DNA from 4 places in the Thermorhabdus hydrogeniformans genome. Region 3 is predicted to be linked to each of the others. Evidence: riboswitches for the same ligand, from Rfam matches in the RefSeq annotation. Region 3 holds a riboswitch; each other region holds the start of a gene.
The links. Region 3 has a riboswitch for cyclic di-GMP ahead of ACKX14_RS10970 (HU family DNA-binding protein). Riboswitches for the same ligand answer to the same signal wherever they lie in the genome.

Region 1 (5,287 bases), on a different contig from region 3:
CCAGATCGTTGTTAAAGGCCATTCCCTCCACAGATATCTGGTCTCTCTGAGGATCATATCCGATGGCATTGCCCACCAGCTGGGATATGGAATTTTTTTCATCGTCGGTTAATTCTCGATTTACCACTACCGATACGGTAAGTTTTTTAACCGCTCCCGGCGAAACGGTTAAATTCTCGCGGGACTCGTTTACCTCGTAGTTCCTCACTGTCTCCGTTTTCTGGTAATTGGAATTGCCGCCGTTTAATTGTTGGTAGCCCGGAACGTTGGAATTAACTCCCGGCTGGCCTTGAGCCGCATTACCCGTTCCTGCAAAATGCTCTCGCAAATCCTGAATGCTGCGCAGGATTCCTTCACCGGTTTCCTGATTTACCGGTGAGAACAGTTTGCTTTCTACGGTTTTTTTATCAAAATCCAGTTGAGCGCTTACCCTGACCACCACGTTGCCCGGCCCGAAAACCTGTTCCAGGAGCGATTGTACACTTTTCTGAAGCTGTTTTTGAAAATTATTTTGGATCGCAAGCTGCGAGTTGACGATTTCCTTTGTATTCTCTTCGGGCGACAGGGGAATATTGGATAGCACTCTGCCGTAATCATCTATGACCGAGACATTTTCCGGTTTCATTCCCTCAACGGAATGAGAAATGAGGTAAATTATGCCTTTCACTTCTTCTTCGGTGATTTCCGCCCCGGGCTTTAACTTTAGAAAAACGGCTGCGGAAGGCTCGGCCTTTGAATCCGGCTCTATGAAAAGGGTTTTTTTGGGCTGGACAATATGTATCCTCGCCGTCTCGACCTGCGCCATTTCTTCGATGGTCCTTACAAGTTCGCCCTCTAGAGCCTGATTGTATTGTATCTGTCTTTCCCAATCGGTGACGCCGAGCCTGGTTTTGTTAAAGACATCGCTAAAACCAATTGTGCCGCCTTTGGGCAGACCCTCTTGGGCCAGCTGTAATCTCGTTTTATAAACAAGCTTGGGGTCTACGAGAATTGACTTGCCACCGTCTTCGATTTTGTAGGGGATTTTCATGTCATCGAGTTTTTTAATAATTTCTCCCGCATCTTTGACATCCAGGTTGGTATAAAGCGGGGCGTACACAGGCCTGCTCACGAAATAAGTTATAAAGCCTATTGCGGCGATTGCAAAAAAAGCGCTTAACAACAGCTTTACCTTTTGCGCCCTATTTCTGCTCTGCCAGAAATCGCTCACCTGCTGCCGTAACTTGTTTATAAACTCCATTTACTTCCACCTTCGCCCGCTATACCTGCATTCTCATGATTTCCTGGTATGCTTCAATCGCCTTATTCCGTATCTGCAGAGTGAGTTCCAAAGAGAGCCTTGCCTTTTCGCCGGCAATTATTACATCATGTATGTTTATTTCATTTCCTTGGATGAGTTCATTCAAAGCCCGGTCGTAGTTTTGCTGCAATGTGTTTGCCGATTCCAAGGCCTCTTTTAAAACGTCCTGAAAGGATTTCTGCCCCTGTTCTTTTATAGCCCCTGCAAAGACGCCTGGCGTAGTTTCGTTGATCCTGGAAATGTTCAAAGGCTCATCTCCCTCCTATTGCTTGTCCTTATACCTTTCCTATTTCCATGGCTTTTGTTATCATGCTTTTTGCGGTATTTATCGCCGTCACGTTGGCTTCATAGCTTCTTGCGGCGGATATCATGTCCACCATTTCGGTTACTATATTGACGTTGGGCATCCTCACGTACCCATTCTGGTCCGCGTCCGGATGAGTTGGATCATACACAAGTTTAAAGGGAGCAGGGTCCTTTTCCACAGCCACAACCCTGACACCTTTTCCCACATCCATAGATCTTGTCAGAATATCTTCAAAAGAAAACTCATTTCTCCTTTCCTGGAAAATCACCCTTTCTCTGCGATAAGGTCCTCCTTCGGGGGTTCGTGTGGTAGTTGCATTGGCTATGTTGTTTGATATGACATCCATTCTGAGCCTTTGGGCGGTGAGGCCGGAAGCGCTGATATCTAAAGAATCAAACAAGCCCAATTTACTTCCTCCCCTCGTTAATAGCGGTTTGCATCAATTTTAACTTTCTCTGAATCTGATCCGCCAGAAGGTTATATGAAAGGGCGTTTTTTGTCAGTTCCACCATTTCCTTTTCAATATCAACATTGTTCTGATCGTTTCTAAACGTGGTTTCGTCTTGTCTTATAACCTCTGGCTCCAAATTATCTAGAGAATTGATTTTTGCAATATGTCTCGGATTGGTCGTCTTTAAATCAAGATTTCTTCCATCAGTTTTATCCTTTATAGCCTGCCTTAGGTATTCTTCAAAATAAACGTCAGACCTCTTAAACCCAGGCGTATCCGCATTGGCTATGTTGTTGGCAAGCACTTGGTTTCGAAGCCATTTTGCATCCAGCAATCTTTCCATCAATGAAATATCTCCGAATAAGTTCATATATAAATCACCTTCTTTTTTTCGACTTTTTTTTACCTTGTTTGCGTATTATTACTAAATTCGCCAAAAAAATGGAAATTCCTTTTTTGATAAATAATATTATGGTGATTTTATAAAAAAAATCTATCCTGCAAAAAGATAGAATCCCCTTTTCTATCCTTTCAGCAGCCTAGCCGGCATAGCGCTTTACGCGCGCCTTAGCCCCACGGCTTTGCGACCTTTCCTTTCGGTAAAGTTTGCCTTTTTAGGGATAATTTATTAATTTGGCTAATATACATTTTAGACAAAAATCGATAAAATCCTCCTTGTTAATAAAAAAAATGCGTGAAATTCTTCACGCATTTTTAAGCCCTTACTTTTTTGAGCTCTTCCAGGAGCTTATCGTTTAAAATCTTTATATACGTTCCCTTCATGCCAAGAGAACGCGATTCAATAACCCCCGCGCTTTCAAATTTCCGTAGGGCATTGACGATGACCGACCTGGTGATTCCAACTCTGTCGGCTATCTTGCTGGCCACCAATAACCCTTCGTTGCCGTCCAGTTCCTCAAAAATATGTTCCACCGCTTCCAGCTCAGAAAAAGACAGTGTTCCGATGGCCAGCTGTACGACGGCTTTTTTACGGGCTTCTTCTTCTATTTCTTCGCTCTTTGATCTCAATATTTCCATTCCCACCACGGTGGCGCTGTATTCGGCCAGCACCAGATCTTCGTCGGTGAATTTTTCTCCGAATCTGGCCAGCACCAGCGTCCCCAATCTCTCGCCCCCGCCGTTTATTGGCACAATGGTTGTCAATTTCTCCGGATGGGTGCATTTGGTGTCATTATCAAAAACGCACTCCAGAGTTTCATGGGGCAAATTGGATCTGGTCTCATGGATTTCCAGAAGCTTGTCGTTGTACTCTTTGGGAAACATCTTCTCCTGCAAAACCTCTTCCTGGACCGCATCACAGTCATAATCTTCCATCAGATAATAGCCCAGGACCTTTCCTTTGCGGCTCGCCACGTAGGCATTGGCGGATAACACCTCTCCAAGGGTTTTGCAAACTTCATTGAAATCTACGGGGTAACCCGCGGATCTCTGCAGCAATTTGTTGATTCTCCTTGTTTTTTCCAGTAGACTTTCACTCATTGTTTTTCCTCCTTTTGGTAATTTATTATAATTTACAAAATATACATACTTAGGTCTTTATCTTTGATTATATGTTTCAGTTTTTCACTGACAAAATTTCTGTCAATGGTTATTTCGCTCTGGGTTAATTTTAATTCCGGAGCGTTAAAAGAAATATCTTCCAGCAATTTTTCCATCACTGTATGAAGCCTTCTGGCACCGATGTTTTCCGACTGCTGGTTGACATATGTTGCCACTTTTACGATTTCATCAATAGCATCGTCTGTAAAATGGATTTTTATACCTTCTGTTTCGATCAATGCAGTATATTGTTTAATTAGAGAATTTTTAGGTTCTATTAAAATCTTCTTTAAATCCTCTTCAGTCAGGCTCTTCAGTTCTACACGGATGGGAAATCTGCCCTGCAATTCCGGTATGAGGTCGGAAGGCTTAGAAATATGGAATGCACCCGCAGCTATAAACAATATATGGTCTGTCTTTACTGGTCCGTATTTGGTCACCACCGTACATCCTTCCACAATTGGAAGGATATCCCGCTGGACACCTTCTCTTGAAACATCCGGACCGTAACTTTCCTTACCCGCTATTTTGTCTATTTCGTCTATGAAGATGATCCCCGTTTCTTCCGCTCTCTTTATGGACTCATTGATCACTTCATCCATGTCGATGAGCTTTTGAGATTCTTCCTGGATTAATATGCGCCGGGCGTTTTCGACGGTGACTTTTCGCTTTTTGCGGCGCTTGGGAAAAAGGCCGCCGAACAAATCCTGAACATTTATTCCCATTTCTTCCATGCCTGAAGCTGAAAATACTTCCAGCATGGGCGGAGCGCTGTCTTCCACTTCTATTTCTATCAATTCCTTTTCCAGTTTTCCCTCCTGCAGGTCTCTAAGGATTTCTTTTCTTCTCTCTCTTACACTCCTTACCTTTTCGTTAAAATCCTCTTCCTCATGATGATGATGATCGGATTTTGACAGGCCGCCGAATATGGCCTCAAAGGGGTTTTTTGCCCCGTGCTTTTCCGGATCAGGACACAGTATTTCGGCTATTCTCTGCTCCGCCAGGACCTTTGCCCTATCCTTTACCTGCTCCATTTTTTCCATCTTAACCATTCTGATGGAAGTTTCTATTAAATCCCTGACCATGGAGTCCACATCTCTACCCACATAACCTACTTCAGTAAATTTTGTCGCTTCAACCTTTACAAAGGGGGCGTTGACCAGTTTTGCAAGCCTTCTGGCTATTTCCGTCTTCCCCACCCCTGTTGGTCCTATCATCAAAATGTTTTTCGGTATGACGTCTTCCTGCATTTCTTCAGGAAGTTTCTGCCTTCGCAGCCTGTTCCTTAAAGCTATGGCTACTGACCTTTTGGCTTCCTCCTGTCCTACTATATATTTGTTAAGCTCCTCTACTATTTTTTTAGGAGTCAAATCCTCCAAAATCCTCACCTCCTTACAGTGTTTCAACGGAAATGCAGTTGTTGGTATAGACGCATATCTCAGCGGCTATTTTTAAAGATTCCTCAACTATTTTTTCAGGAGGAAGATCTGAAAAGCGGCTGAGGGCTCTGGCCGCGGCCAGGGCATACGGCCCTCCCGAACCTATAGCGGCTATGCCGTCGTCGGGTTCAATCACTTCACCGTTTCCTGAAATTATCAATATGTGCTCCCTGTCGGCGGCAATGAGCAGCGCCTCCAGTTTCCTTAACATTTTATCCGTACGCCATTCT
Region 2 (5,287 bases), on a different contig from region 3:
GATTCCGGTACAAGAAAAATAATTATGAAAGCAATTATGAAAGCAATGATTGACTTGTAAGAACGGTACAATATCAATACCTCCTTATAAAAGGGCGGGTATGCAATTGCTGCGTTACCCACATTTTTATTTAAAAACTACTATTTCTCCAGGTTCAAGTAGATGTTGTCCGTTTCTTCGGCAGCACTTACATAATTAACAACGACATGAGTGGAATCGGGATAACTAGTAGTCTGATAGATATCAGTTTTTGCCCAAGTATGGTTAGAGGTCGAGCCAGTTCCAATCTTGCAGGAGTACCAGTGAGCATTTTCATACCAAGATCCCGAAGAAAAGTTCTGGTTAGTCTGGGCTATAGTGGTACAGCGCTTAATACGGCAGTCAGAACCATTCTGATTAAAGCCAGTTGCATCCATAGTGTAGGATATTGTCCTCTTCGTATTGCTAGTATCGTAGGCCGTTACCGACAGGGTTACTTTTTCGTCTGAAGGCACGTAGAACTTTATGAAGGCGTCCTGATTAGCTTTAAACCTTGGAGTGGTTGTATAAGGCTTACCGCTCCCGACCTTCATATAAAAAGCCCAGTTGTCATAAGTTTGGCTATACTGCAATCCTGCATCTACTTCCACACCAGTGCTTCCAGTACCGCCAGTGTAAACATAAGCTGTATCCCCCACAGATTGTTTAATCTCGATCTCTTCACCTCCGGCTAGATGAACATAGGAAGAAAACCAAGAATAACCGGTGATTGATTTGATTCGTCTATAGGGACCTCCGGTGGCAAGAATGCCGGCAACTGAAGCTCTGGTTCCCTCACTAGCAAAAGTTTCTTCCTCTGGGAAAGCTCTCATGTTGCCCTTCAAATCACGATAAATATTGCCCTTAACTTTATCCCACTTGATAATGTTATTTTTTAGTTCAGGCTTATTTGCATAAACTTTTCCATCAGCTGCAATGTAAATTACGTTTTCCCGATCTTCAGGTTCGAGGGTCTCCATAATTCGGGCAATGACAACCCGTTCTTCGCCCGTAATTTCGGGGCTAATCTGCTTTTCAATTGAGCCTACATTATAAATGCTGAATGATGATGCGTTTGCTACACTATTTTTTAATAATAGAGCTAACACAAAATAAGTAACGATAGCTAAAGAAATAGTAGCCATCCTCCTCATTAAGTTACCCCCCTAGTTTAATATTTGTATTTAAATTTATTTGATAAAATATTCTCCGCAGTTTCCTGATTTCCTTCCATCTTTGTCCAACTGGCGGTTTTTCCGGTCCAACTGGCGGAAAATCGCGTCTGAACGGCGGAAAATAGCCCCATCGGCTAACGGTCGCTGCTGACAGCCACATGTATATTTTCGCCGCCGAAGCTCGCCCATGCCGTTAGAGTGAAGGGCTGGAGCTCCCAGCCCCTCCTCATCAAACCGTACGTGAGGTTCTCCCTCATACGGCTTTCCAATATTCTTCTTCCTTCAGCATTCGAACTATGCAGATAGAAGTTTTAGTCCCATGTTTTTGAAAAGTGCACATAGTTTCAGGAAATCTCTTCTTTTCCTGCGGTGCCTCTTTTCGTTATACCATACAGCAAGTTTAGTATGGATGTATTTGTCTAATTGCCATAGTTTATCCCATCTTGAGCGGTGGTAATAGTTACGCCATCCGGTGATTTTCCTGTTAAGTGTCTGGATAATAATATTCCCGGCCATCCAGTCTTTTACATTTTACCATCCTGTTATGGTACCCAAGGAAATCGAAGCCATTCTTGCCCTCCCACATTGATACTATCCTTGTCTTTTCATTGGGACTCCCAAGTTCACTTTCTTTGAATTCTCCTCCTATCATGATGCCTGCTTTCAGCCATCTCGACCAGTTTCATAAGTTTATCGTGATTTATGTTGTCTAGGTTTTCGGCTATTTCGTTTAGTACTGTTTCTACTCCTATTTCTTCTATCTTGGCAATGGTTTGGCCATCGATACCGGCACTTCCGGCATTCTCTTTTACGTTGAACCACGCTTTCCATAGTATGTCTTTTCTCCAAAGCTTGTCGTATAGTGCATGAAATCTTCTGGTTCTGCTTCCCCCTCAGACTCCCTCCCTACAGAATAGCAACTTCACCCTTTTGGCTTATATGCTTTCTCTTTACGGTTTCCCGTGCAGGGTAGGGCCTCCCCAGTTCCGCAATCTACTGTAACTTCATACCGTCTCCCCTACGCCGGAGGATTCCTCTGTGTTGCATCCAAGTTCTTCACACATTCCATGGGCTTCGCCCATACGCCAGAGGCTCGCCATCCTCTGTTCTCCCATATGGGTTTTCTAACAGCGCTGCAGAGTTCACTTTATGTTACGGTCTGAAGTCTTGCATATTCAGGGCGCTTTGACCGTATCATTTCTGACACAACCAGCCCTGAAGCTAACCGGCCCCTTGGCGGCTACCGGTACCGGACTTTCACCGGCAAGCAAATTGCGGCTTTGCTGGGCACGCGGCACACTAAAAAAAGCCGAGTTTTTTGCGCGGCTGTGTTTATTTAATGCTTCAAGAAAGCCTTCCTGTTTCCCTCTTTCTTCGGCATACTTGAACACATTTAGCATTCTAAATTCCTCCCATAATCTGTCAAGGGTTTCTAAATTTGTATGGCTTTTTGTGTAATTTCTTTGACGTCTTCTTTTTTGAATTTCCTCCCCCATAAGAACAACTGGCGGATTTTCCGGTACAACTGGCGGTTTTTTGGGTATGAACGGCGTAGCGGTTTTTTGGCCGTTTATAACCGAAATTCCGCCGGTTAGCCCCTGAAAAGCGCCAGTTGGACCGGGTAAGCAGGAAATTTAAGTAATATGTGGAATAAATAAACAGTGGAAAAAGAAAAAACTCGGTGATAACGGCAAACTCATCGAAAGGTGGGGGCGCAAAACCATAGGGTCTAAGGCGCTGTTGCGCTATGACAGCCTGGCTGCCGCTGAATCTGATGGATAAGCCTGCTTTCTTTCGAGAGCGGGTTTTTTTGTCACTTCACCAAACGATATAAAAACGCGCCGGAGCCTTAGAACGGGTTTTTTGTGAACCATTTTCATTGGAAAAGGGGGGCTTTAGGTTGCATAACAGACCAAAACTGAAGGATTTGATACGCAGGGCGAAAAACGGCGACGAGGAGGCCGCCCACCAGGTGGTTGACCGGTTTAAGGCTATTGTAAAAAAATACACACGCCGCCTGGGGGATGAAGACGCGGGAGCGGACCTGACGGAATGGATATTGAACGCTATAAAAAACTACAGGCCAAACACGACCTGGGGAAGAGACGAACTAAGCCGGTATATCAGGAATAATGGGGGTAAAAAATTTTTTAAAAAAAACTGACAGGGAGGTTATAAAAATCGACCCTTATTAACTCTTTTATATATAGAGGACTTGCCCGGTAAACAAAGAGGGGGAGGTGAAAACATGGGCTCACATCCAGGATGTCATTGAGCCTGATCTCGAGGAAATCAGGATTACGGCATGGCTTTTGACCGGATTGCGTCATGAGGCGAACCGCCTGGTCAGAAAACAAAAACATCTGCGGGAGCACGAATTGTTTATTTTAAATCAAAAGATTAACGATGATGCCGGAAATGAGATAGTGGAACTAATCGATACGATTGCGGATAAAACCGATACGCTGGCCGAAGCCGAAGACCGGATTTTTATTCTGGAAATTCTGTCGCTCCTGACGCCGCGCCAGCAAAAGGTAATAAAAGCTACGGTGTTTGAAGATTTGACGGAAAAGGAGGTTGCCGAAAATTTGGGAATATCCCAGCCGGCAGTTAGCGTGATAAAGAATAGGGCTCTGAAAAAGCTGAAAAAACATTTATCTCAATTTGATTTATCTTAATATACAGACCCGGCGGCTGAATTAATCCGTTTAAAAGTGAGGTGAAATCCCGTGCAGGACCAGTTCACTTACTCCTCTCTCGGTACCTTAACCGGCGCCGTTACCGCCACCGTGATGGTGGTGGAATTTCTTAAAGAATCCGGATGCTTCAAGCTGATCCGGACCCGATGGCTTGTATTTCTCGTTGCACAATCAATTGTAATGATTACCAGCATTGCCCGGCATGAGTTCAGCATCATAAACATTCCGCTTATTTTTCTCAACGGCCTGCTGGTGACCACGTCGGCCATGGGGAGCTGGCACATATTAAGCGACAGCATGTTCAACTTCCCAAGAGAAAAGGATATATCCCGGGAAACCAGACGGCCTGGCTGCGGCTAGATGGTCTGCGCAAATCCCTTGGAGTAATTACGCAATCTCAAATACAATTTCCTTACAAATAATATTTTTTGTAAATTCTTCTTTTTTGTTTCGGTAATTTCGAATGTGTATCTTTACCCTGATTTTTACACCTATATTATGTGGAAAAAATGTTTGTTAAATAAATAAATTTTTTCGTTACTGTTCTTCTTTTTTATCCGATATAATAGTGCCTGTATCAGGATCGATAAAATATATATGTTTTATACCGTCAAACAAGTTATCATCACCGTCAATAACTAAGTATTTTTTTGAATCTATTTTATCGATTGAGATAGAGTTACAATAAATATTTTCCTTTTCCCATATTTTTTCTCCAGTTTCTGAATTATAGCAAACAAGTTTTCCGGGCAAACTGAGTTCACCGGTATACCATGCTATAATAAGCTTGTCGTCTAAAACATAAGGCGGTAAGCGCGCCGTCATATACTTATCCGCATCTATAAGGTAATTAGTCTTACCATCAGTCAAATCCAAGCATCCATAAAATTGACTGCCGGCTACATAAATGCATGTGTCATGAACTGTTACAAAAGAAATTTCTCCTTTATCACTTTTAAATTCTTTTCTCCATATTATTCCTTTTGAAGTTGATACTTCTAACATATTTGAAGAATAACGTACATAATATTGTCCTGTTGTTAGCTGTTTAATAGTATTATTTTCCGTATTTAAAATAACCGCATTATTGTTTTTGTCCCATATAATTGAAATATTGAAAATTTCCGGCAATAGCCTCACATGAATATATGTTACTCCGTTTTTTAGAATTAACCTGGAAGTTAATTGTTTTTTATTGCCATCTATTAAATAGAAAGATGAGTTAACTTTACCTTGAAATGTATGAACTGGCGAGCAAATAGTAATTTCTTTTGTTTTTGAATTCCAGGAAACTTTGGCGTTAACTAATGTAGATATTTCTTTTACAGGAACCATGCACTTTCCATGTAATAAAAAAGTTTTGATATTAGTTTCTTCACTGTTAAAGATTATTTT
Region 3 (5,287 bases):
GGGATGACGAGAGACAGGGCGGTTAAAAGAGCTCCGGTTACCATGCTTTTTGTCTTCACGGCTGTTGCTCCTTTCAAGGATATGTGATCTGGCTGCCGGTACGCCGCAGACCCAAATCATATCCGGGATTTGGTTTAATTATACTGCATATACACCTGTATAGTCAATAGTTTATAAAAAAATTATTTTAAAAGGATACCCTTTTTTCGGAGCACATCTTCAGCCATTTTTATGGAGTCTTCATTTAGAGCTTCCACCGTATGAAGGTGCACGCCTCCGGTCAGCCTGGAAAGCAGGGTGGCTCCGTGTCTTTTCACCTTTTCCATAAACTCTTCCACATCGGAAGAGTTTTTAAGCATGAGCATACCGTGAAGTTCCCCGTACAGGGGATGTTCCACGATCACGTCCAGCACTCTGCAACCGCATTCTATAAATGTCATGAGCTCGTCTCTCGTCTCGGCATCACCGTGCCTCACGGCGACCTTCTTTGCTATGAGGGGCACGGGTTCCGCCGCCATGTATCCCCGGGATGTGGCGATTATATCGTTTCCCGAAGCCCTGAGGATGGCGATGTCCTGCACGATTATCTGACGGGTTACCCCAAACATCTTTGCAAGCTCGCCGCCGGATAGCGGCCTTTTTTCCGCCTTTAAAAGGTCCAGGATCCTTGCCCTGCGTTCATCGGCGCTCATTTTTCAGTCCTCCAGTTTCTAATGCTGTTTATCCACCGCCGCTTAAAAAAGTTAAGCTTCTTCCTCTGCCGGTTTTGTCACATTCCATGATTTTAGTATAATGCGCCGTATAAAATATTGCAACAGAATTGCCGTTCATCTCCCGCCAAAAATTCGCGAGGGAAGATACCTTGAATTTATATTGGTGTAATTTTAAAATTTTTATCGAAAAAAGAAGGATTTTCCATTTTAATGTCGAATGGTAAAATAAAGAAAAATATAATGAGAGGATACCGAAAAGGGCAAACCTGTCGAAAGACAGGGACGCAAAGCCACGGGTCTAAGGCGCAAGCTATGACAGCCGGGCTGCCGAAGTATCGAATTTAAAGGTACTTCTGTGCCCTTGCGGTACGGAAGTTTTTTATTTTACATTGCAGGTGCAAAAAAATTAAAATGCCTGGAAACCGGAAAACGGCCACGCTTCCTGCCGGAAGAAGATATACTTTGAGCCGGCTCTGGAGCCGGCGGCGCTAAAAATTTGAGCGGAGCAAAAGTAAGTTGGATAAGAAAAGGAGGTCTGAGTTATGAACAAAGCCGAACTTGTGGCGGCCGTGGCGGAGAAGGCCGGTATGACTCAAAAGGATACCGCCAGAGTCATTAACGAGTTTATAAACGTGGTCTCGGAAGCCATGAGTAAAAGAGAGATTGTAAGAATAGTAAATTTTGGTACTTTTAAAGTGCGCGAACGTGCGGCGAGGACCGGCAGAAACCCGGTGACGGGTAAAAAAATGCAGATTCCCGCACGGGCGGTTCCGGTGTTTACACCCGGAAAAATGTTAAAAAAGAGTACATAACAGAAAAAGAGGAGAAATTTTTCAGGCAGTAAGAATGGCCGTTTTCCATCCTGCTCCTTTTTGAACCACCTTTTGAACCACAGGATGGGCAAATCCCCCCTTAAAATAAATAAATTCCCTTTCTAAAAACGGCGGAATGTTATTCTGCCGTTTTTTTTACACTTGTATATTGATATTTCTTGGAGCATGGTCTACACTTAAAATACCGATGTTCCTTTTTGAGATGTCAGCCCTGGGTTACGAATTTGCCGTTACCCGATGGATCGTAGATGTGGCGGGGGTAATCATCATTTCCGCCTTAATCGACAGGCTGATGAGTATTGAAGAAAAGAAGGAGATCTATCAAAAACATGCGGTTGAATTTTGATATGTGTCGGGAGAAAATGGCTTGCTCGGCGGTTGTTTTATGCGGGGGTAAGTCTTCAAGGATCGGAGTAAAAAACAAAGCACTGCTGAAAATCGGGGGTTTGACCATTATTGAAAGAATATATTCCGTACTGGCGCCTATATTTGATGAGGTTTTTATTGTGGCAAACAGCCCGGCAGAACTGCTTGATTTAAACCCGGAATTCAGTATATATACTGATGAAACGGAAAGCCGAGGGCCATTGAGCGGGATTTATACGGGATTAATAAAAATGAAGGGTGAAGCGGGTTTTTTTTGTGCCTGCGATATGCCCTTTTTAAATGAGGAATTAATAAAATACTTGATTAAATCAAGCGCAGGGTGGGATGTGACCTGCCCCAGAAAGGACAATTACGTGGAACCTCTTCATTCCGTGTACAGAAAGACATGTATCGAACAAATTAAAAAGCTGCTGAACTCCCCGGGCGCGGCTAAAGTCCAGAGCCTGTACCGGCAGGTTAAAACCAATTTTGTCGATATAAAAAATCTGCCCTGCAAAACGGGCCCGTATGATTTTTTTAACGTTAACACGTGGGAGGATTACCGAAAAGCAATAGAAATATATGAATTAATAAATGACAGGTGACGATGCGGGATTATTGACACTGTACTAACTATATGCTAATATAGGAATATAGCCAACATAATATTTATTGCCGGTGAGGAGATGATACAGATGCCGCGTGATATTTACGAAGTCAGGTCATCCGTTTTTAAAGCACTTGCACACCCCACAAGGCTCAAAATCCTGGACCTTCTTGGGTCGGCGGAAGAACTTTGCGTATGCGAAATTGTGAAAGAGCTGCAGATTGATCAGCCTACGGTTTCAAAGCATTTGTCCATATTAAAGAATGCCGGCATAATTGATAGCCGTAAAGAGGGCCTTATGGTTTTATATAAGCTAAGGATTCCATGTGTGCAGGACTTTTTCCGCTGCGTCGATAACATCATTAAAGAGGATATTACGGCTAAAATCGGATTTTTCACAGACTCATAATTATCGGTTTATACTGCGATTTCACATGAGCAAAGTTAAAATTTTAAAGGGGAGAAAATTATGCAGACCTGGAAAAAATTTGTTATAATTGTAGGCGTATTCCTGGCGGCCTATTATATGCCGCTTACAAGCCACAGATTTACCGGTGCAGTACTTGAATCCTTATATATGCTTCAGGATTACGCGAGGCTTCATGTTCTTACATGCCTTATCCCCGCACTTTTCATAGCCGGCGCCATCGCCAATTTTATATCACAGGAAGCAGTTATTAAGTATTTTGGCAGCGAGGCAAAAAAGTGGGTTTCATACGCCGTGGCATCGGTATCCGGGACAATTCTTGCGGTTTGTTCCTGCACTGTACTGCCCCTTTTTGCAGGAATATACAAAAGGGGGGCGGGGCTGGGGCCTGCCATAGCGTTTCTCTACTCCGGACCGGCTATTAACGTGCTTGCAATAATAATGACGGCAAGGATTCTAGGAGCCAAGCTCGGCATTGCCCGGGCAATAGGGGCAATGATGTTTTCAGTCATCATAGGGCTCATCATGGCTGTTCTATTTAAAAAAGAGGATAGCGAACGGCTTAAAAAATCTGCCGGAAAAAACGGTGCCGGCATGGAAGAAGGGCGGTCCTTAACACAGAACCTCATATACTTTGCAAACCTGGTTTTTATCCTTATCTTTGCCGCATGGGGTAAACCCACCCAACCGGTGGGATTTTTCAGTGCCGTATATAATATAAAGTGGTATATCATAATCATTTTGCTTGTATTGCTGGGATTCATTCTTATTAGATGGTTTAAAAAGGCCGAGCTTTCCTCCTGGATGGAATCCACCTGGGGCTTTGCACAGCAGATACTCCCACTCCTGTTTATCGGTGTGCTGGTAGCGGGATTTCTGATGGGAAGACCCGGGATCGACGCAGGAATCATTCCGTCCAGATACGTGGCAGCGGTAGTGGGCGGAAATTCAATATTATCCAATTTTATAGCATCGGTTGTGGGAGCATTTATGTATTTTGCCACACTAACCGAAGTGCCCATACTCCAGGGGCTGCTGGGGTCCGGCATGGGGCAGGGCCCGGCGCTGGCACTGCTGCTTTCGGGTCCGGCACTCAGCCTCCCAAGCATGCTCGTCCTAAACAGTATTTTAGGACCGAAAAAGACAGTCACATATGTTTCACTTGTTATAATAATGTCAACGATAGTCGGTTATATTTTCGGAATGATTGCGGGATGAAACTGCTGGTTGGAAGGGTTTTCCTTCTGCAAATACAATGACATGAAAAATAGGGAGGTGAACTCATGGAAATTAAAATTTTGGGGACGGGATGTCCAAAGTGCAAGGCTTTGGAGAAAAATACCCGTGAAGCTTTAGAGGAACTGGGAATCACTGCCGAAATTGAAAAAGTTACACAGATAAACAAGATAATGGAATACGATATCATGTATACCCCCGGCCTTGTGGTAAATGGAGAAGTCAAGTCTTCGGGCAAAGTACTGGATAAAGAGGATATCAAGAAAATATTAGCAGAGGCTCAGCAATAACGGAAAAGGGGAATCATTCCATTTATAAGAATGATTCCCCGATTTTTTAAAACATAACCATCAATCTTGTGTTTTTTTTTACAAATCAAATTCATTATTTTTTATTCTTTTTATCAGAAGCTTTACCTTTTCTTCTATCAAGTCTCTAATCCTTCTGAATTCTTCCACCGGCTTGCCGGCGGGGTCGTCAAGCCTCCAGTCTTCCCTGTGCTTGCAGGGGACAAACGGGCACTCCACCCCGCACCCCATGGTGATTAAAATGTCGAGCCCGGAGGGTATATCTTCCAGCAGTTTGGGATACTGGCCGCTTATATCTATGCCTTTTTCCTTCATGACAAGAACCGCGTTTGGATTTATTTCCGCCGCAGGATTCGTCCCGGCGCTGTACGCCTCAATCATGTCGTTTCCGTAATGCCTGGCAAAACCCTCGGCCATCTGGCTCCTGCAGGAATTTCCCACACATATAAAACCCACTTTTATCTTCATAAAACCAAATCCTTCCTTTAATTATTTTTTGATTTTAGACATCCAATGCTGCAGATGCATCACCAGCTGATGATGAAAATGTTGCTTTATATATCAGAATAGTTATTTGTTACTTGCGGCGGCATGGTTACGCAGTCGGAAACCAGTGCCGCGTAGCATTGGCTATTCTCACCAGCGTCAGCATAATGGGGACTTCCGTCAAAACACCCACAACCGTGGCCAGGGCGGCTCCCGAATCCAGGCCGAAAAGCGATATGGCCACGGCTACCGCCAGTTCAAAAAAGTTGCTGGCTCCTATCATTCCCGCGGGAGCGGCGATGTCGTGAGGG
Region 4 (5,287 bases), on a different contig from region 3:
GTGTCTTGCCGAGGCCCATGTCATCTGCCAGCACCCCGCCAAGGCCGTGATCCGCCAGGATCTTGAGCCACTTAAATCCCGTGATCTGATATTCTCTGAGTATCCCGGCAAGGCTTGCGGGAGGATTTATCTCCAGACTCCGGGAATTTACGATGTCATCTATGACCTTTTCAAATGTTTCCATGTGTTCAAGGGGCGGCGAAACCCGGCCGCGGTTCTTCCCCAGAAAGCCCATTACCCTGTATTTTGAAATGCTGACTGCGTTTTGCTTTATATCCTCTTTCGGTACATCTTCCAGAAGACCGGCCAGATTTTTAATTTTTTCATCTTCAAGAGAGAGGAAAGAACCGTTTTTTAATTTGTAGTATTTCTTTTTTTCCCTTATTGAGCGCAATATTTCGCCAGCGGTCTTGCGGTCAATGCCCTCAAAATCCACATCTATTTCCAGCAGGTTTCCGCCCAGGGATCTTATCGAAGATTTTATTTTAGGAGTTTTTGTTGAAAAAAGGTGCTTTACGTCGGCGGAATAAAGCACGTCCCCCATTTCGGCAAGGTGCGGCAGTGCGTCTTTTATGAAGGCGTAAAGATTGTCGTCATCCTGAAGGACCAATTTGCCCTTCTCTTTCAAAAAGCCGCTGTCGTCCAGCAGTTTCAATATGTACTGTTCCTTCTCGTAATCTCTTATGATGAAACCGTCGTCGCCGCTGAACGGATCAATCTCTCTGTCCCCGTAAATAAATTTTATATCTGCGGCGATTCCCTTCTTGAAGCCGTCAATACGCATACTCAGCCTCAGCGGTCTCTTGACGAACATATCCTTGAGGTCTGCGGCAATTTCCACGCATTGGCTTTTTTCCAGGCGCGGCAGCACCGAAATCAGCTTTTTCTGATTTTCACCGGTAAATTTCAACCCGTTGTTTCCTCTTATCAAAAGCCCTTTGAAAAACGGATAAGCCGGGTCTTCCGTGTCGAGTATATAAATTCTGGCGTCTTTCAAAATTACCCGACATTCCCGGTCCAGTGGCTTACCTATGGGTTCTGCCGCCTTTACGGCAATGCCGTCTCCCAATTTTTCGATCATTACGCCGCAGGGCGGCCTGTGAAGCTCAAAAGTCACCGGGCCCTCCTCAGGTGCCGTCATGTAAACGGTTCTTCCTCCCATAGCCGACGCTATTTTTTTCAAATAGGTCATATTGAGGTTTACGTATCTGTCGCTGAGAAGTATTTTTGGCGGTGATCCATACCTGGCAAGACTTCGCTCTATTTCATACATTTCTTTAATCACACGGAATACCTCACGGTCTTCCGGCGAGAAGTCGTGGAGTAAAGGATGGAATTTTAACATTTTGCCAAACTCAGAAGGCACGCCTCTTGCGGTTTTTTCGAGGAATTCTCTTACGTTTTTTAATACATACATGCGTTCGATACCAAGCCGCATCTCCATCCTCGCCATAAAGCCATACATTTCATTTTGAAAAAACTCTATGCGGTAATCGACCTTTACCTCCTGCTTTTTTTCAGGAGTTTTCGAAAGCAGTTCTTTTAAAACCTCGGCTTCAACATCGTTTTTTTCAACAGGGGATGTGTTTTTTTGTTGTACTCCGTTCTCCATTATATGGCATATGGTTGCAATGATATGTTTACATGCCCCTTCGTATTGCATATAGGCAGGACACGTACAATGAAAGCTCTCTAAAATTTTGCCTCTTAAATACAGAATGACTTGATAATCTCTTTGCCCCCTTACAAGGGCATATATTTTGTCACGGTCAACATAAATCCTTCTTACAGCCCCCGCTTTATAATACTCGAGGCCCTTATTTACCGTTTCAGCCGGGGCCAGCCTAAGAAGGACACTGTGTTCAGCGGTTTGCACTATCAATTCCTCCAGCTTCTCAATAGTCAAAAATCCTAAATTAACAATATAAATCGCACAATTTCATTATACTTTTATTAAAACCATCTTTCAACTTCGGTTGCAGTTAGTGGCAAAATTTGATATAATTGGACAAAAATATTTGTTTTTTGGCAAACTCCCCGAAAGGGGCGGGCGCAAAGCTATGGGCCTAAGGCTTTACGCTATGGCTGCCAGGCTGCACCATTCATTGGTTCAACGCCCGAAAGGGCTTTTTTATTGTCTCACCAAAATTTCAAAGGGGGTCTTGCTTTTGAATAAAAGTTTAAAAACACGCCTCGCCGTCTTTCTGATAGTAATGGCACTGGTCCCGCTGATTGTAATGGGCGTAATTGTAAACTACTTCTCAAAATCGGCCATGGAAAGGGAAATCGAGGAAAAAGTCAGCATTATTGTGGATAATCTGAATGACAATATAGACTTATTCGTGGAACAGAACAAAAATCTCGTTACTTTCCTGGCCACCACGAAAGTGGTAAGGACCATGGACGAGTCGCAGATCACTCCCTTCCTCTACGATATGACCCAGCAAAACCCGCAAATATTGAGGATATACATTGCGGACACGGCAGGTAAAGTTTTTGCGGTTCCTTTTGCCAGTTTTCCAGACAACTACGATGTAAAAAAGGAATCATGGTATACGGAGGCCATCTCCGGCAATAAAACTTACATATCCAACGTTAGAATAGACCCTACATCAGGCAATTTTATAATATCCATTTCAAATTCCATTTTATCCGATACGGGACAAACGATAGGCGTCCTTAACGCCGATATTTCCCTGGTCAGCCTTACGAAAATCGTCATGAACATGAAAATCGGGCAAAAAGGCTACGCCTATATCACCGATGTGGATGGAACGGTTATAGCCCACAAGGAATATAAAGTTGTAAAGGCGCGGGAAAACCTCTCCAAATTTGACTTCGTAAAACAGGCCCTGGCCGGAAAGCGCGGTTTCGCAGTTTATTCCTACGACGGAGAACGCAAATTTGTCGCTTACGGCCGCCAGAAAACCACAGGGTGGGGCATTTTCGTCCAGCAGCCTGTGGATGAAGCCTTCGCCCATACGAACAATGTCACCAGAACCATTTACATAACCGCCATCTTCATGGCCGTGCTGAGCCTTGCGGTGGGACTTTTGATAGGCCGCTACATAGCAACTCCCATAAGCCGGCTGGTTAAAGTCACCAAGAGCGTTGCGGAAGGCAATCTGTCCGAAACCGTAAACATCAAGGATTCAACGGAAATCGGCACCCTCGCGTCATCCTTCAATTTCATGATAACAAATCTTAAAAACCTTGTTCAGGAAGTAATGAAGGCGGCCGAAAGCATGTCTGCATCGGCCGAGGAACTGGCTTCCGGAGCCGAACAGAGCAAGCAGTCCACCCAGCAGGTAGCGGGAGCCATTGAGCAGATAGCCGCCGGCGCCAATGAACAAGCCAAAAAGCTTGCCGAAATATCCGAGATAGTCAACCAGCTGGTGGTCTCCAACGGCAAAGTCGAGGAAAACGCTCAGTCAACGGCGGAGTCGGCCCAAGAAATGGTAAAAAGCGCCAGAGACGGCCAGCAGAAGATACAGATTGCGACAGAAAAGATGGGTTCCATTAAATCATCGGTGGACCGCTCCAACAAAATCATGGAGGAACTTGATAAAAAGGTCCGGGAAATTGGCAACATATCCACCATCATCCGGGAAATTGTAGACCAGACAAACCTCCTGGCTCTCAACGCATCCATCGAAGCGGCCCGGGCCGGGGAGCACGGCCGAGGATTTGCGGTGGTGGCCGGCGAAGTGCGAAAACTGGCGGAACAGTCGGGAGAGGCAGCCAAGCAGATAGCCGATATAGTCAAGCAGATCCAGACGAGCAGCAAATTTGCAGTCACCGCCATGGCCGAAAGCATTCGGGAAGTGGACGAGGGGCAGGACCTCATTATGGATATCAACGAAAAAATAAATGAAATAATAAAGGATATTGATATGGCCGCGCAGCGTTCCAGGGAAATCTCAAGCGAGCTTACGGCCCAGTATACCCACGTGGAAAACATACTGGAAATGATTCAAAACATATCCAGTATATCGCAGGAAACCGCCGCCGGCACCGAGGAGGTTTCCGCTTCCTCCGAAGAGCAGACGGCCACCATGGAAAATGTAGCCGCTTCTGCCCAGGAACTGGCCAGACTGGCGGAAAATTTGACGGCTCTTGTCAACCGCTTCAAGGTCTAAGACCAAGCCAAAAAAGAAAAGGGGAGCCCCGATTGCTACGGTGGGCTCCCTTTTGTGCTGTACCATTTTTTCAATTTATTTTTTTATCGTATCGTTACATTTTTGCCGCTGCAGGTTTTCTACCCCGCCTTTTCCCGTAATCGCTCGATGTGCCTGTAAATCGAAATAAGCTCCCGGTCGAGAAGCGGCCTTTTGAGCGCCACAGCCGTACCCCGCACCTCTTTCAATATATCCTTCGCCGTCTCTTCATCAATAAAAATGCCGTATTCCTGCAATTTGGCTTTTATGGAGGCCGTCCCCGAATGCTTCCCGATTATAATTTTCCTTTCAAGCCCCAGCTCGGCCGGATTCAGAAATTCATATGTCGATGGGTCTTTTATCACACCGTCTGCATGTATACCCGACTCATGTGCAAATATGTTGTCACCGACTATAGTCTTATTTACCGAAAGGGGGCGCCCCGACGCCCTGGCAACGTACTCGCAGAGTTCCTTTAATAAAGAAGTTTTTATCCCGACTTCATAGCCCATGGCATATTTCAAAGCCATGGCCACTTCTTCCAGCGGCGCATTCCCCGCCCTTTCACCCAGGCCGTTGACGGTAACCCCCACATAGGTCGCACCGGCCTCGAGCCCTGCCAGAGCGTTTGCCGTGGCCATCCCCAGGTCGTTGTGCGTATGCATTTCTACGGGGATGCCGGCTTTTTCCACGAGCTCGCCGACCATCCTGGCGGTCTTAAAAGGATTCAAAATCCCCAGGGTATCGCAAAACCGAAGGCGATCGGCCCCGGCCTTTTTGGCTTCCCGGGCGAATTTTACCAGGAATTCCATATCTGTCCTGGAGGCGTCTTCGGCGTTTACAGAGACGTAGACCCCCTGACTCTTTGCAAATTCCGTGCATTTTGCCATCTGCTCCAGAACCCACTCCCGGCTCTTTTTCAATTTGTTCTTTATGTGGATATCCGATGTGGAGATAGAAATGGCCACCGCGTCAACGCCGCAGTCCAGGGACTCCTTTATATCCTCTATGTTCGCCCTGTTCCATGCCATTATGCTGGCCGAAAGGCCGGCTTTGACTATGGATTTTATGGCTTCCCTTTCATCGCCGCCCATGGCGGGGATGCCCGCTTCGAGCTGGTCTATGCCGAG

Region 1: it holds a riboswitch for cyclic di-GMP, as region 3 does, so the genes downstream of both, flgB (flagellar basal body rod protein FlgB) here and ACKX14_RS10970 (HU family DNA-binding protein) in region 3, are expected to answer to the same signal.
Region 2: it holds a riboswitch for cyclic di-GMP, as region 3 does, so the genes downstream of both, ACKX14_RS15220 (helix-turn-helix domain-containing protein) here and ACKX14_RS10970 (HU family DNA-binding protein) in region 3, are expected to answer to the same signal.
Region 4: it holds a riboswitch for cyclic di-GMP, as region 3 does, so the genes downstream of both, ACKX14_RS09405 (methyl-accepting chemotaxis protein) here and ACKX14_RS10970 (HU family DNA-binding protein) in region 3, are expected to answer to the same signal.

The regions. Positions count from the first base shown of each region.
Region 1 covers NZ_JBJYKD010000009.1:65,414-70,700, forward strand. Annotated here, with positions in the region: gene fliF (flagellar basal-body MS-ring/collar protein FliF) at 1-1,240, opposite strand, end outside; gene fliE (flagellar hook-basal body complex protein FliE) at 1,260-1,547, opposite strand; gene flgC (flagellar basal body rod protein FlgC) at 1,576-2,013, opposite strand; gene flgB (flagellar basal body rod protein FlgB) at 2,015-2,401, opposite strand; cyclic di-GMP riboswitch class I at 2,589-2,679, opposite strand; gene codY (GTP-sensing pleiotropic transcriptional regulator CodY) at 2,773-3,558, opposite strand; gene hslU (ATP-dependent protease ATPase subunit HslU) at 3,591-4,997, opposite strand; gene hslV (ATP-dependent protease subunit HslV) at 5,011-5,287, opposite strand, start outside.
Region 2 covers NZ_JBJYKD010000056.1:1,320-6,606, reverse strand. Annotated here, with positions in the region: gene ACKX14_RS15240 (YrpD family protein) at 141-1,172, opposite strand; gene ACKX14_RS15235 (group II intron maturase-specific domain-containing protein) at 1,488-1,709, opposite strand; partial or broken gene ACKX14_RS15230 (group II intron reverse transcriptase/maturase) at 1,904-2,080, opposite strand; gene ACKX14_RS15225 (hypothetical protein) at 2,369-2,593, opposite strand; cyclic di-GMP riboswitch class I at 2,873-2,960, shown strand; gene ACKX14_RS15220 (helix-turn-helix domain-containing protein) at 3,094-3,357, shown strand; gene ACKX14_RS15215 (sigma-70 family RNA polymerase sigma factor) at 3,434-3,871, shown strand; gene ACKX14_RS15210 (hypothetical protein) at 3,923-4,252, shown strand; gene ACKX14_RS15205 (stalk domain-containing protein) at 4,430-5,287, opposite strand, start outside.
Region 3 covers NZ_JBJYKD010000022.1:34,592-39,878, reverse strand. Annotated here, with positions in the region: gene ACKX14_RS10980 (ECF transporter S component) at 1-59, opposite strand, end outside; gene ACKX14_RS10975 (transcription repressor NadR) at 183-692, opposite strand; cyclic di-GMP riboswitch class I at 963-1,045, shown strand; gene ACKX14_RS10970 (HU family DNA-binding protein) at 1,256-1,525, shown strand; gene ACKX14_RS10965 (hypothetical protein) at 1,662-1,892, shown strand; gene mobA (molybdenum cofactor guanylyltransferase) at 1,876-2,517, shown strand; gene ACKX14_RS10955 (ArsR/SmtB family transcription factor) at 2,608-2,928, shown strand; gene ACKX14_RS10950 (permease) at 2,989-4,164, shown strand; gene ACKX14_RS10945 (thioredoxin family protein) at 4,230-4,472, shown strand; gene ACKX14_RS10940 (arsenate reductase ArsC) at 4,551-4,958, opposite strand; gene arsB (ACR3 family arsenite efflux transporter) at 5,086-5,287, opposite strand, start outside.
Region 4 covers NZ_JBJYKD010000016.1:52,207-57,493, reverse strand. Annotated here, with positions in the region: gene ACKX14_RS09410 (DEAD/DEAH box helicase) at 1-1,876, opposite strand, end outside; cyclic di-GMP riboswitch class I at 2,018-2,101, shown strand; gene ACKX14_RS09405 (methyl-accepting chemotaxis protein) at 2,169-4,139, shown strand; gene nifV (homocitrate synthase) at 4,259-5,287, opposite strand, start outside.